DNA from 2 places in the Paenibacillus sp. CAA11 genome. Region 1 is predicted to be linked to the other one. Evidence: predicted binding sites of a transcription regulator. Region 1 holds the regulator's gene; the other holds the start of a gene.
The links. The regulator CtsR, encoded in region 1, represses protease genes until heat stress. The targets are predictions, from matches to a motif close to ATGGTCAATAAAGGTCAAACA.
Positions count from the first base shown of each region.

Region 2: clpP (ATP-dependent Clp endopeptidase proteolytic subunit ClpP) is a predicted target of CtsR. The motif match lies at 2,214-2,234, and genes of this name have one in related genera.

Region 1 is NZ_CP028922.1:4,171,498-4,179,155, forward strand. It holds gene radA (DNA repair protein RadA) at 1-702, opposite strand, end outside; gene clpC (ATP-dependent protease ATP-binding subunit ClpC) at 984-3,428, opposite strand; gene DCC85_RS19690 (protein-arginine kinase McsB) at 3,492-4,550, opposite strand; gene DCC85_RS19695 (protein-arginine kinase activator protein McsA) at 4,563-5,087, opposite strand; gene DCC85_RS19700 (CtsR family transcriptional regulator) at 5,128-5,589, opposite strand; gene DCC85_RS23200 (hypothetical protein) at 5,878-6,048, opposite strand; gene DCC85_RS19705 (erythromycin esterase family protein) at 6,110-7,399, opposite strand; rRNA gene rrf (5S ribosomal RNA) at 7,572-7,658, opposite strand, start outside.
Region 2 is NZ_CP028922.1:180,964-188,621, reverse strand. It holds gene gap (type I glyceraldehyde-3-phosphate dehydrogenase) at 1-688, opposite strand, end outside; gene DCC85_RS00955 (sugar-binding transcriptional regulator) at 766-1,794, opposite strand; tRNA gene DCC85_RS00950 (tRNA-Arg) at 2,050-2,124, shown strand; gene clpP (ATP-dependent Clp endopeptidase proteolytic subunit ClpP) at 2,416-3,012, shown strand; gene DCC85_RS00940 (YciI family protein) at 3,096-3,338, opposite strand; gene DCC85_RS00935 (PdaC/SigV domain-containing protein) at 3,366-4,454, opposite strand; gene DCC85_RS00930 (GDSL-type esterase/lipase family protein) at 4,673-5,305, opposite strand; gene DCC85_RS00925 (polyamine ABC transporter substrate-binding protein) at 5,449-6,456, opposite strand; gene DCC85_RS00920 (ABC transporter permease) at 6,521-7,327, opposite strand; gene DCC85_RS00915 (ABC transporter permease) at 7,324-7,658, opposite strand, start outside.

The sequences.
Region 1 (7,658 bases):
ACAATCTACCATATGCTCCAGCATCCGCGGGCCCGCAATGGCGCCTTCCTTTGTCACATGGCCGACCAGCACTGTAGCGATTCCCTGGCCTTTCGCAATGCGCATAAAGCGCCCCGTGCATTCCCTAACCTGAGAAACGCTGCCTGGCGCGCTTGTGATTTCCGGTAAGTACACCGTCTGAATCGAATCGATGACCAAAAAGTCCGGGGACACACTTTCGATAGCCTCCTCGATCCGCTCCATACTGCTCTCACACAGTACATACAATTGCGGGGATAAGGCGCCGAGCCGCTCTGCACGAAGCTTCGTCTGCTTCACAGATTCCTCTCCTGAAATATAAAGGACCTTGAGGCCGGACTTAGCCAGCTCATGGGAAGTCTGGAGCAGCAGGGTGGATTTACCGATGCCCGGATCTCCGCCGACGAGCACGAGGGAGCCCGGTACGACTCCACCGCCTAGAACGCGGTTAAGCTCTCCGATTCCAGTCTGCACTCTCGGCTCCTTGCCACTTTCTATATCTATGATGGGAAGCGGTTTTTCTTTACTTTGGAATATCCCTGAGGTCATCCCCTGAGTCTTAACAACTGACTCCGTCTCCTCCAACATGGAATTCCATGTTCCGCATCCCGGACATTTGCCGTACCACTTGGGGGATTCATACCCGCATTCTGTGCAGTAAAACTTCGTTTTTGTTTTCGCCATTTACCTCTCCTTAAATCATTCAATCCCCTCGCCGAACCGCTTAGGACCGCTCTTCTTATCTATATTATATTCCAGTTAACTGTTATAAAAAAACCAAATTTCATTACTCAAAGTTTACCATTTTCGGCAAGCGAACAAAAGGCCAGTTCCTTCCCTCTATGCATATACATCGGAGAAATTTCCATATAATTTAGCACCTGTGCATCAACTCTTCAGATTCCGGTTAAAAAAAAGGCTGTTTTAGAGTTCATTCCTCTAAAACAGCCTTCTTAAATTCTAGCTTACGCTTGTGGGGAGAAGCTTCCTGTTCGGGTGACTGTAAGTTCGCCATTCTCTTCATCAATCGTCAGCGAATCTCCCTTTTTCACCCGGCCTGTCAGCAATTCCTCGGACAAACGATCCTCAATATGTTTTTGAATCGCTCTGCGAAGCGGACGTGCGCCGTAGGCTGGATCAAATCCTGCCTTAGCCAGGAATGACTTCGCCTTGTCTGTCAGTTCAAAGTCTACATCATACTCACGCAGCCGTTTTCTCAGCTCGTCGGACATGAGCGATACGATTTGGCCAATATGAGCTTCCTCGAGGGAATGGAAGACGATAATTTCGTCAATCCGGTTGAGGAACTCAGGACGGAAGCTCTTCTTAAGCTCATCCATCACTTTACCCTTCATATTGTCATACTCGGCACCTGCATCGACTACAGCTGTAAAGCCCATCGTTGTGTTGCGGCGGATCGCCTCAGCACCCACGTTGGAAGTCAGAATAATGAGGGTATTGCGGAAGTCAACCACCCGGCCCTTAGAATCGGTCAAACGTCCATCCTCAAGCACTTGAAGCAGGATATTAAACACTTCAGGGTGCGCCTTCTCAATCTCATCCAACAGTACAACCGAATACGGCTTACGGCGTACCTTCTCGGTCAATTGACCGCCTTCCTCATAGCCCACATATCCTGGAGGCGCTCCAACCAGACGGGAAGTGGAGTGCTTCTCCATATACTCTGACATGTCGATGCGGATGACCGCATTCTCATCGCCGAACATGGCTTCAGCAAGCGCGCGAGCCAGCTCAGTCTTACCTACCCCGGTTGGACCAAGGAATATAAAGGAGCCCATCGGACGCTTTGGATCTTTAAGTCCCGCACGAGCACGGCGAATGGCACGGCTAACTGCCTTAACAGCCTCCTCCTGTCCGATTACACGCTCATGAAGAATAGATTCCATATTCATCAGACGCTCTGTTTCCTCTTCCTTCAGCTTGCTGACAGGAATGCCGGTCCAGCTGGCAACGACCTGTGCAATATCTTCCGGTGTAACTTCGGAGTCCGTGCGTCCTTGCTTTTCCTTCCACTGATTCTTGGTGGTATCAAGCTCTTCACGAATTTTTTGCTCCGTATCACGAAGGGCTGCGGCCTTCTCGAACTCCTGGCTTTGAACAGCCGCATCTTTCTCCTTACGGATGTCTTCAAGCCGGCTCTCGAGCTGTTTCAGATTTGGCGGTACCGTATAAGAGTTGAGCCTTACTTTGGAGCCCGCCTCATCGATCAGGTCGATAGCTTTGTCGGGCAGGAACCGGTCCGGAATGTAACGATCAGACAGCTTCACCGCCTGTTCAATGGCTTCATCTGTAATTTTCACACGGTGGTGAGCCTCATAGCGGTCACGAAGGCCGTGCAGGATTTGAATAGCCTCTTCAGGCGAAGGCTGATCCACGGTAATTGGCTGGAAGCGGCGTTCTAGCGCTGCATCCTTCTCGATATACTTACGATATTCATCCAGCGTTGTAGCGCCAATGCATTGCAGTTCACCACGGGCAAGGGCTGGCTTCAGGATGTTGGAAGCATCAATAGCCCCTTCTGCTCCGCCTGCTCCGATTAATGTGTGCAGCTCATCGATGAAGAGGATGATATTGCCTGCTTGGCGGATCTCATCCATGATCTTCTTCAGACGATCTTCGAATTCACCGCGATATTTCGTCCCGGCCACCACGGAGCCCATATCCAGAGTCATTACTCTCTTCTCCCGGAGCGTCTCTGGGATTTCGTTATTGATAATCTTCTGGGCTAAGCCTTCAGCGATGGCTGTCTTACCAACGCCAGGCTCCCCGATGAGTACTGGGTTGTTCTTGGTCCGGCGGCTGAGCACCTGAATCACACGTTCAATTTCTTTACTGCGGCCGATTACCGGATCAAGGTTCCCTTCCTTCGCCGTTGCCGTCAAATCACGTGCGAGACTGTCCAACGTTGGTGTGCTGACATTCGCTGGTGTACCATGATGGCTGGACACGGCTTCGCTGCTGCCCAGAAGCTGAAGCACCTGCTGACGAGCCTTGTTCAGGCTGATTCCCAGATTATTCAGCACACGAGCTGCCACGCCTTCTCCTTCGCGAATCAAACCAAGCAAGATATGCTCTGTACCGACATAGGTATGTCCAAGCTTGCGCGCTTCATCCATAGACAGCTCGATAACCTTCTTGGCGCGAGGAGTATAAGCGATGTTCGATGGCTGCTCTTGACCGCGTCCGATCAAGGTCTCTACCTCGTCCTGGATTTTTTCCAGGCCGAGACCAAGTCCGATCAGCGCTTTGGCAGCAATCCCTTCGCCTTCTCGGATCAAACCAAGCAGTATATGCTCTGTGCCAATGTTGTTATGCCCAAGCCGCACAGCCTCTTCTTGAGCCAGTGCAAGCACCTTTTGCGCTCGTTCAGTAAATCTTCCAAACATCATTCCCCTACACCTCCGAAAGTGGTAAATTCACCTTTAGTTTTCAACTATATACACATACTACTTTTATTTACCCAATTTCTCACGAATGAGCTTAGCTCGGTACATATCCCGCTCCCCGGCTTCCATCCTTCCGCTAAAGCGCTTCTGGAGAAAGCCCGGCTGGGTAAGCACGGTCAGCTCATTCATTTCCTGCGAGGATAAACCCTCTATAAGTCCTAGGTCAATCCCCAGCCGAACATCAGACAAACGCTGCGCCGCTTCCTTCGAATCCATGATTGCCGCATGAGACAAAATTCCATAGGAACGCATTACGCGGTCTGTCATGCGCAGACGGGATTCTGCAAGCAATCTTTCCCGTGCTGATTTCTCGTGTCCAATAATTTGAAGAACTACGCTGCGCAGGTTATCAATGATCTCCTCTTCACTTTGACCAAGGGTAATCTGGTTAGATATTTGAAACAGATTGCCCACGGCCTCGCTTCCTTCCCCATAAATCCCCCGAACCGTTAAGCCTACCTGAGATACGGCCGATAAAATCCGGTTGATCTGCTTGGTAAGCACCAGCGCCGGAAGATGCATCATGACGGAAGCTCTGAGTCCTGTGCCTACATTTGTGGGGCAGCTGGTTAAATATCCTCTTTTATCATCGAACGCATAATCCACATGCGCCTCAAAAATATCATCTATCGCTGTAGCTCTTTCCCAAGCCTCCTGAACTTGAAAGCCAGGGTAAAGACATTGGATCCGCAAATGATCTTCTTCATTAACCATGATGCTGAGACTTTCATCTTCACTGATAAATACCGCACCATTTCTCGAATCGTCTGCTAAATTCGGACTGATCAGGTGCTTCTCAACCAGTACTTTCTTATCCAGTTCTCCTAGATCTGAAAGCAGGATGGTATGCAAGGTGCCATACTCCTTAAGACGCTCGTCCTTGAGCACTTCCCTCAGCTGGTTAAGAACCTCCTCCAAATGCTGGTTGGTAGCTAGCATCGGGAACGGATGATGCAGGATATTGCGGGCAATCCGTACCCGGCTGCTTATGACAATCTCAGATTCATTTCCATTTGATCGCATCCAATCGCTAAGCGGTTGTTCAGTAAAACGCATATCAGGCATGATGTATTCCTCCTACTGTTCGGAAATTTGCTTCTCGAGCTCACGAATCCGATCCCGGATCTCCGCTGCCGCTTCAAATTCCTCTTGTACAATCCTGTACTGGAGTTCACGCTTCAATTCGTCAATTTCCCGCTTGGCTTGAAGCTCGCCGCCCACTCTTGCCGGCACCTTACCAACATGGACGGTATTGCCATGCACTCGCTTGAACAGCGGATCTAGCTTATTGTTGAAATATTTATAACAGGAGCTGCAGCCAAACCGTCCTACCTTGCTAAACTGGGAGTACGTCATTCCGCATTCCTCACAGCGCACGTTCTCATTGTGTGCGGAATGGCCGCCCTGCCCTTTTCCCGTGGGATCAAAGTCGAGCAGACCCGAGAGCAGGCTGTGAATCGAGAACCCTCCAGAAGTTCCGGGAATCACTTCCCCTTTCTCCCTGGCACAGGATTCGCAGATATGAAATTCCGTCTTCTCTCCGTTTATAATCTTGGTAAAATGCAAGCTTGCCGGACGCTTTCCGCATTCTTGACAAAGCATTCGACGTCCCTCCTTTGTAACTAGTCGTTACATCCATAAACTATTTGATTAGTATAGAAATCAGCATCGCCTTCATAATTCTTGCACGAATCTGATCTCTGTAGGGAAGCTTAAGAATCAGTACGTCGCGGGAAATCGCAGCACGCATCATCTCTGCCTCACGATGGGTGAGTACTCTGGATTCTTCCAGCTGGTATACAAGTCCCTCAGCCGCTACCTGACCAATCTCTTCTCCAATCGTATGCTGAAGATGCGTATGCAGCGAGGTAGGGCCTGGAAGCTCCACACGTCTAATACGTATATACCCTCCACCACCACGCTTACTTTCCACTAAATAACCCTTCTCAAGCGTAAATCTTGTACTGATTACATAATTAATCTGGGAAGGTACACAGGAGAATTGGTCAGCCAAATCATTCCGCTGGATTTCTATCGCTCCCTCAGGACTTTCATGCAATATGCTCTTGAGATATTTTTCAATAATATCGGAGATATTACGCATGTCATCCTCCTCCACAAGTAGTAATTCATAAGTCAATAAGCTATAGTCCAGATTAGATCAACTTAGGTAACAGCTGCCTGACTGACTTTGACTTTCTTTGACTTTATACTTATTATAGCACATATTTTTATTTTGCCAAGCGATTCCTCTTTACTTCTTAGTGTGAACGAATTTATCGCCATTTATCCCTATTTCAGAATGCTATATGCAATAATTAAGCAAAGAACAGCCCCTGTCCCTAAATTGGGACAGGGGGCCGTCAGTGGCCACCTGGTCTTTGGCCTGTCTCTATTTCTTTTCTTCCTTCTCTTCCGGAACATCATATTTATTGATGTGGGCTGTGATTGCCTCTACCGCCTCATTCACATTTGTGGTCGCCGGTACACTTTTCACCTCATCCTCTGTTTTATCCACAAAGTTCTGATGATCTGCACGAATGGCTTCAATTTTGTTGCTCATAAGCTTACCTCCTGTACTTGGATTATATATATCCTTATTACTCCTTTGTGTTACTACTTATTTAAGTACCTTCAACCGAAAGCGGTTCTAATGCATGCGTCTCATGCACATAGATAAAAGCATCGTAGCGTTCTGCCATTTGTGAGGGAACATAATTCCCCGACTCATGACGCGGATCATATACAACCCCAATAGCCCTGTGACCTAGCGTTTGATTGAATTCTGCCTGTCTCTCGGGGTTCATCATCAGAATTTGGTCAGAGCCTTGCCCGGCTTGGAACATCATATCTTCCCAGCTGTGAGTTCTAGCCTCAGGCACCCTCATTACTTCAGCAGGTGCTCCCCATGCCGACCCCGCAATAACGGTTCCGTGATGTGTGCCAAATCCAATACTAAATACATTGCCGCGCCCATATTGCTCCCGTACCAGCTGGCCGATATTAATCATCCCTGCTTGCTGCATATCTGTAGCACGAGCATCTCCAATATGCGTATTGTGCTCCCAAATAATCGCTTTGGACGCAGATCCATGATAGTCAAGGACCTGCCGAAGAGCATCTGCCATATGGTAGTCCCTGATATTCCAAGACTCAGGTCCTCCTCTAACCATTGTCCGATAGTATTGTTCCGCATGAAGGGTTACCATTGCATTTACCTTAGCATCCAGCTCACCTTCATCTTGGAGATGTTCATGTTTGGATGCATTTAGCTCATTCAGCAGGTGAATGACCTCTTCTTCACATCCTTCTCCCAGCAGCCCAGCAGATATTCCATAGGATTGAGCATCGTCTCCGTAAGGTTCCAGGCAGGAAAAGGCTTGCAGCGCTGTGTCCAGCACGGGAGAACCCGTACGCTGTAAATAACCTATGACCTGCTGTATTGAGTCCCACAGGCTATACATATCCAATCCGTAAAATCCTATCTTACCGCCTTCGGCTTGTTCCGCATTGTAATGACGCAGCCATTCTGCAAATGTCTCAATCCCTTTGTTAGCCCACATCCAGCTCGGCCAGCGGTTAAATGCCTGCAGGGCATCTGCCGCCGTCTCTGCTGTGTTCCCATCCAGGTTTTTGATGTATCGGTTAACCTCATAGCAGGAGGGCCAGTCCCCTTCTACTGCAATAAACTGAAATCCCTTCTCGGCAATAAGCCTCTTCGATAGTTCTGCTCGGATGCTGTAAAATTCAGAAGTTCCGTGTGTGGCTTCGCCCAACAATACAATTCGTGCATCGCCCACAGCCTGAATCACATGGTCAAGATCACTGAGATCACGGAAGCTGACAGCATCCTTACGAATTCGTTCAACAATCGAGACTTCTGTTGTCGATGGCTTCACGATTCGGGTAATCATCTATTCCTTTGCAAAATTAGGAACCCACGCTCCGGATGCTCCATCCTTTGCTCCCCTTTCTTGGCTTATATATGTACTATGCTGTTCCTTCGGGCTTTCTATGTGTGGAATTATCTTTCAGATATACAAAAAGAGCATCGCTGATGTAATATCAGCAATGCTCTTTATATTCGCTTGGCGGCGTCCTACTCTCCCAGGACCCTGCGGTCCAAGTACCATCGGCGCTGGAGGGCTTAACGGTCGTGTTCGGGATGGGTAC
Region 2 (7,658 bases), 900 kb from region 1:
CGTCCAATTTGCCTTTCAGTTCAGGGATAACCAGACCGATGGCTTTAGCAGCACCAGTTGTGTTAGGAATGATGTTTTCAGCCGCTGCACGAGCACGACGGAAGTCACCTTTCGCATGCGGAGCATCCAAAGTGTTTTGGTCGCCAGTGTAAGCATGGATTGTAGTCATCAGGCCTTCAACAATACCGAATTTGTCTTGCAAAGTTTTAGCCATAGGAGCCAGGCAGTTTGTTGTGCAAGATGCGCCGGAGATTACAGTTTCAGTTCCGTCCAAGATGTCATGGTTTACGTTGTAAACGATCGTCTTCATGTCACCAGTAGCTGGAGCGGAGATAACAACCTTCTTAGCGCCGCCTTTCAGGTGAAGCTCAGCTTTTTCCTTAGTTGTGAAGAAGCCTGTGCACTCCAGAACGATATCTACGCCAAGCTCTCCCCAAGGAAGTTCTTCAGGGTTGCGGTTAGCCAGAACCTTAACTTCTTTACCGTTTACTTTGAAGAAGCCGTCATGTACTTCAACGTCGCCTTTGAAAGTACCTTGAGTTGTATCATATTTAAGCAAATGAGCCAACATTTTAGCGTCGGTCAAGTCGTTGATTGCTACTACTTCAATGCCTTCCACTTCTTGAATACGGCGGAAAGCCAAGCGTCCAATACGTCCAAATCCGTTAATACCTACTTTTACACTCATGATAGATCCTCCCAGAAATTGTATTTTTAATTTATTTATTCAAGACAGACCGTGAGGCCTGTCATGAGTAACCATAGTTAATCGAGCTCGCTGACAATCTTTAAGGCTGCCGCCTCATCCGTGACCAGAATATCTTCATGGCCGAACCGGAGCACGGCGTGAATGGCTTTGGCTTTGCTGCGTCCTCCAGCTATACCGATTACGGTATCCGTAGTCATGATGTCCTCAAGCTTTAGCCCCAAGGTAAGCATCTTATGGACGACAATTCCCTGTTCATTAAAGTAATAGCCAAATGATTCCGCGATAGCCCCTTCCTGTCGAAGCACGGCTACCATTTCACTGTCCAGCTTACGTCTTCGTGCCATCTCCATCGCATCGCCGATACCATGAACGACGATCTTCGCTCGGCGGATTAGGCTGACGATTTCCTGGATATTCTGATCATGCACTAAGGAGTCGTATGCTTCTCTGCCCAGCAGATCCGGTACATGCAACAGCCGGTAGCTGGCACCAACCCTCTTAGCCATACCCGAAGCAATGGTGTTGGCTTGAATCTCCAGACTCTCTCCTAATCCCCCGCGTGCAGGTACAAACCAGCTGCCTTTAATAGGAGATGAAGACGGTGTTAACTGCTCTGCCATCTCGGCCAGTGTTGAACCTCCAGTTACGGCAACGACGTCGTTCTCACCCATTACGCTAAGAAGAGCCCTCGCGCCTGCCCGGCCAAGCTCTCGCTTGGTCAGCGGTGAATCTTCAGAATCCCCCGGTACCACAATCACCCTCCGCAGCCCGTAAGCCTTGCGGATTCTATCTTCCAGATTGGCCAGTCCGAACAGTTCGTTCACGACCGGTTCCATTAGCTCAAGCAGATTTCGCCCTGCATCGCTGATTCTCATACCGACATTCTCGATTTCAATCAGCCCCTGAGCCTTCAGAAGATCCGTTTCGGCACGCAGCACGCGTTCCGTCATGTTCAAGGCACCGGCCAAAGTTCTTCGGCCGATCACTCCTTCAAGCATGATCTGATGAAGTATGGTGTACCTTTTTTTGAGAATGTCCATGAGATCAGGCAAAAGCTGCTTTTGGATCTCCAACAAATTTCGCATGTCTTCACTCCTGCAACTTCGACTGTCTCCTCTTCTCGGGTGGTCCAAAAATGTCCCGGGATAACTTTTTAAGTCCCACCTGTATTCTAACCAATTTTTGTGCCTCTTGCAAGCCTATCGACCGTAGAATAAACAATATTTACTTCATTTATTCAAAACAACTTTATGGGCTCATTTTCCTCCAAAGATAATTAGCAATTCGGCTTGCTTTTTGCTTATGAATGTCCTATAATCATCTTTGTCACTTTAATTAGTGCGCCCGTGGTCCAATGGATATGACGTAGGCCTCCGGAGCCTGAGATCGAGGTTCGATTCCTCGCGGGCGCGCCATAATTATTCAACAACTTACATATCTTGAAGAAATTCCTATATTATGAATTAACCAATGGCCCGAGGGATCGGGCCTTTTTGATGCAATTAGTTTGACTTTCTTTGACTTTATGTTTGAAATTGTATATGATGAGGTTATAAAACAGCGGTTCCTTCTATCTCAGGGTTTTAATTCCACTATTTTGGTCAATCCTGAGACGGATACGAATCCATGCACCAACCTGCTTTCCCTTCTTACTCAAGACAGAACTACAGAGCAGGCTCCATTACACTTTATTAGGAGGGTTTATTGTGAGTTATATTCCTATGGTCGTCGAACAAAGTAACCGCGGTGAGCGTGCTTACGACATTTATTCCAGACTTCTCAAAGACCGGATCATCTTCCTTGGCTCTCAAGTGAACGACGTGGTGGCCAACTCCATCATTGCTCAGATGCTGTTCCTTGATGCTGAAGATCCTGGCAAGGATATTCATCTGTACATCAACAGCCCTGGCGGCTCCATTACCGCAGGCATGGCTATTTACGATACGATGCAGTTCATCAAATCCGATGTATCTACGATCTGTGTAGGTATGGCCGCTTCCATGGGAGCATTTCTGCTGAATGCCGGCGCCAAGGGTAAGCGCTTCGCACTGCCTAACAGCGAGATCATGATTCACCAGCCGCTGGGCGGAGCTGAAGGCCAAGCAACGGATATCGAAATCCGTGCCCGCCGCATTCTCAAAATGCGCGATTCCCTGAACAAGATCCTCGCAGAACGTACCGGCCAGCCGCTGGAACGCATCGAGAAAGACACGGACCGCGACTATTTCATGAGTGCTGCAGAAGCTAAAGAATACGGCATTGTAGATAAAGTAATCGAGAAGGTTACTTCAGAGGGCGTATAATTATAATGATCTAAACAGCGGAAAAGCCAGGACCTGTACCCAAGGACCTGGCTTTTTGCTTAGATATCATTGCTTAAATTTGCTTAGCTTCCACTCCTTAACTTCCACTGTTGAGGAGCCGCTTTGGATAAGGGATCTGCATTCGCCGTCTCCAGAGCTTCTTCCCAAGAAGTACACTTGATCAGATAGGCTCCCCCTGAACCGTCCCCGAATGGGCCAAAGTCGATTAACACCCCCTCTTCTTCAAGCTTACTCAAATAATCATAATGCGGCTGAATAAAGCTCGCATTGAATTGATCCGTTCTTTTCGTGATGAGTAAATACAATTTTAAGTTTCTCCTCTACTCTTAACGTTATTGTTCAAATGGATTAGCACCCTGGGGAAGCAGTGAAGCAAACGGGAAATAATATTCCAGCAGCCCGGCTGCATAAGGCACATAATCATACTGCTGAAAGAAAATGACGATTCCTTCGTCCTTCAAATAGAAATCCGGGTTTGCCCCCAATGTCTTGAAGCCCCCGAAATAACCCGGCTCCTTCTCCAGCTTGGTCTTCACCTTGGCGCTCAGAACCTTTGCATAATCCGGATTAGACTTAAGCAGATCTTTCAAGCTTAAACTTTGACCGCTCTTCAAGTTAAAGGTCAAGCCACCTAGAACGCTCATGCCATGAGCTCCACCGTAATATTCATAGCTCTGTGTCCGGAAGCTGATAATCCCATTTTGGTTATAGGTAACAGAGTAGCTCTCTTTCACTTCATTTTTAAAACCGTTCTGTGCCGGACCCAATTCAGCTGCCCGCTTCTTGACATCTTTCAGATAGGCTTCCGCTTGATCTTTAAACTGCTGGTTCATGGAGGATTGCACCTTCGCATCCGTAAGCCCGGAGATTTGCGGGTACTGAATAGAGATGTCAATCGTCTTGCTGCTCTCCGATAAGGTGCCGGCAGTAACGGTGACCGCATTGGTTTTGAGCGGGATGAGGTTCACCGTCTTTGTGGAATTGTTCCACTCGGTGCGGTAACCAAGATGGTCAGAGAGTACCCGCACGGAGACCGAATTCAGCCCTTTATTGTTCACCCATAGATATCCCTCTATCTGTTTGGCGCCGTTCACTGAAGTGTCCGCCCAATTGGAGGGGCCCGGTGTAAGCCTTACTATTGTAGTACCGCGCTGAATAGCATAGCTCTTCGTTTTCGCTTCATAAGAAATCTTGAGTCCCAGGCCATCCCGAATAACGGAAAGCGGAATCAGCGTCCCCTCCTCTGCGATGCTTCCCTTCTGAGACAGCAGCTGGCCATTTAGACTAAGGGCCACCGAAGGCTGCCCTTTTGTAACAGGAGCGACTGGCGCAGCCCAGGCAGGCAGGGCCGGAAGAGCAGAAGCCCCTAATAATAAACTCGCTGAAAGTACGGCAGAAGCCGCAGATCTATACAATTTCATGATTAATTGCTTGTCCCCTTTGGCTAATGATTTATAGTTGGTTATGGTTTGGATGGTTTAGATATGGGGATTTAATTACCCATCTGCCTTTCCCTCGGTCCATTATATTGCGATCTACCCCAGGAGAAGTTACACAGAAGGTAACGATCAGACTACAATAATGACAGAATTATAGCCTGCTCTCAGCTATCTTCCAAAGAGAGCAGGCTTCATTTGCCTTACAGCAGACCATAGCCAAGGCTATTCAGCCGTTCGGCAATTTTGCGGTATCCACGGCCATTTGGGTGGATCCCATCGAAAGACAGCAGCGACTTTTCATGACCATAGAACAATCCATAGACGTCCGCAAATCCATAAGACAAGCTACTATATCCCCCGGCCTGACGGTTAAAGCGAGTCACCCAGGAGCTGGCCTCCTGAATTTGAGGATACGGATTATACAGCCCTACAACACGCACGATATAAGGAGACGCGAATCCAGCCTTTAAAGAACCAATCGATCGGATAATTCGATCGAAGTGGTTGATGCAAGCTGCTAGAGAACTGCGAAAGATCTCTGCCTCCCGCTTCGGCTCTCTCCGCACAGCTTTCGCAGCTTGTATCAGATCATTCCCGCCAATGGAGATCGTAATTAGCTGCGCTTGCTGAAGGGCCTGACGATACACGGGGTGGCCTATGCGCTCAAGCAGCGCTCCAGAGGTTAGCCCGTTCACACCGAGATTGTTCACGGTGATTTGCTGGCGTAGCCGATTCTCGGCCATTCGCCGATAGACAGGGACAAAGCCATTGCCCGGCAAAGCGCCGAATCCGGTCGTTAATGAATCGCCTATCGCTGTATAGAGATAGCCCATAAATGCCCTCCTTCCTCACATCCTGACTCTTTATCAGCATATGATAGTCTTGCGGGATCGGACCGGGGATTTGTCCTACAACATCAACGGACCAAATAAAAAAAGGCCTGCCCCAGTGGGGCAAACCTTTAAGTTTATTTCATTTATTCGCGTCCGCTCTTCAGCTCAGTCCAATAACGGTCATAGGTCTGCAGCGTGTTGCCTACGTCCTTAAGCCATTCTGTGCGGGTCAGCTCATCCTCGGACAAGTTAATCATCTTATCGGCTTTATATTCAGCACCATGGAATTCCATCGCCTTCACGTTCGGATCGCTATAGCCGATGCTCTCATAGTTCTTCGCACTTACTTTAGGATCGAGCATGTAATTGATAAACTTCTCGGCCAGATCCTTGTGCTTAGCGCCCTTAGGAATGGCATAGTTATCCGAGAAGATCGTGCCACCTTCCTTAGGCACCACATAACCCACATCAGGGTTCTCCTTCGCAATATAAGAAGCATCACCGGACCATACTGTTCCGATCCAACCTTCTTCCTGAATCATCTTCTGTTTGATGGTATCCGTATCAAAGGCAAGCACACTTGGCAGCAGTGTCTTAAGGTCGTCTACAGCCGTCTTGATCTGGCTCTCATCCGTGGAGCTGTTCGAGAAGCCGTTCTTCTTCAGCGCCATTCCGATCACTTCGCGGTTATCATCAAGCAGCAGCAGCTTCCCCTTATACTCCGGTTTCCACAGATCGGCCCAACTGTTAGGAATGTCCTTCACGTACTTCTTGTTATAAGCAATCCCCGTTACACCGGATGTATACACCACGGAGTACTTATTATCTGGGTCAAAAGAAGGGCTCTTAAAGGTATCTGCAATGTTGGCGATATTCGGGATATTCGCTTTGTTCAGCGGCTCCAGCAGGTTTTCCTTGATCATGGTAGACACCATGTAGTCGGAAGGCTGAATCAGATCGTATCCGCTGCCCCCAGCCTTAATCTTCGCAAGCAGATCCTCATTATTTGCATAGACTGCGTAATTAACTTTAACATTGAATTCTTTCTCAAAGTCCTTCAGGACATTCTCATCAAAGTTATCCGCCCAGCTGTAGATATTCAGCGTTTCCTTCGAGCTCCCACAACCTGCTAGGCTCAGAGTAGCCAGCATAGCAACGAGCAGTACTGCCAGTGCTTTGAATCCTTTTTTCAACGTTTTATCTCCTCTCTTTCACCTAAAAAGGTAGCATTGAGCGTTTCTTCTGCCCCTTGCCCCGATTCAATACAAATTGGGCCAAGAAGATGAGTAGCACACTCACCACAATTAAAATCGTACATAATGCGTTAATTTCCGGGGAAATACCCCGTTTGACCTGACCATAAATGTAAATCGGTAAGGTCGTTGAATCCGGACCGGATACAAAAAAGCTCACCATGAAATCATCAATGGACATCGTAAACGCAATGATCGCACCTGAGATGATCCCCGGCATGATCTGCGGCAAGGTCACATGCCTGAAAGTCTGCCAGCCGCTGGCACCAAGGTCCTGTGCTGCTTCCTCCAGCTGTGCTCCCATGCCTGCCAAGCGCGAATTCACAATGACATACACATATGACAGACTGAACGTAATATGTGCGATAATTACCGTCAGCTTCCCAAGTGAGAAATGGAATTGCGTGAACAGCACCAGCAGGGACAAGCCCATAATAATATCCGGAATAATAACAGGAAGATATAAGAGCCCGCTCATCGTACCCTTCCACTTGCTGCGGATGTTACGCATAGCCAGTGCGGCCATCGTCCCCAGAATCGTAGCAAAAATAGTCGAAACTACTGCGACAATGAGACTGTTGCTCAGCGCATCCATGACATTTTCATTGTCCAGCAGGGACCTGTACCAGTCAAAAGTAAATCCGCTCCACTGCGCGGATAACCTGGAATCATTAAATGAGAATAAAACAATAAACACAATCGGCACGTAGATGAAGATCATCATGAGCAGCGAGTGAATACCCAGTAATGGGTTGTTTTTCGTCTTCATCCGCGTCCCTCCTTCACGCTCAAATGCCGAGATGACATAGCTTTATTGAACAGCATGATTAGCACTAGCGACGTAATTACAAAAATAACGGAAAGCGCCGCACCAAAGGGCCAGTTGCGCGCCCCTAGGAATTGGTTCTGTATAATGTTGCTAATCATAGATGACTTAGCTCCGCCCAATATATCGGTAACTACAAACATCCCTGTCGTTGAGACATACACCAGAACCGATCCTGTTATGATACCAGACTTGGTCTGCGGCAGCGTAATGTGACGGAATGCCTTCCACGGAGAGGCACCGAGATCGCTCGCCGCTTCCAGAAGGCGGCGGT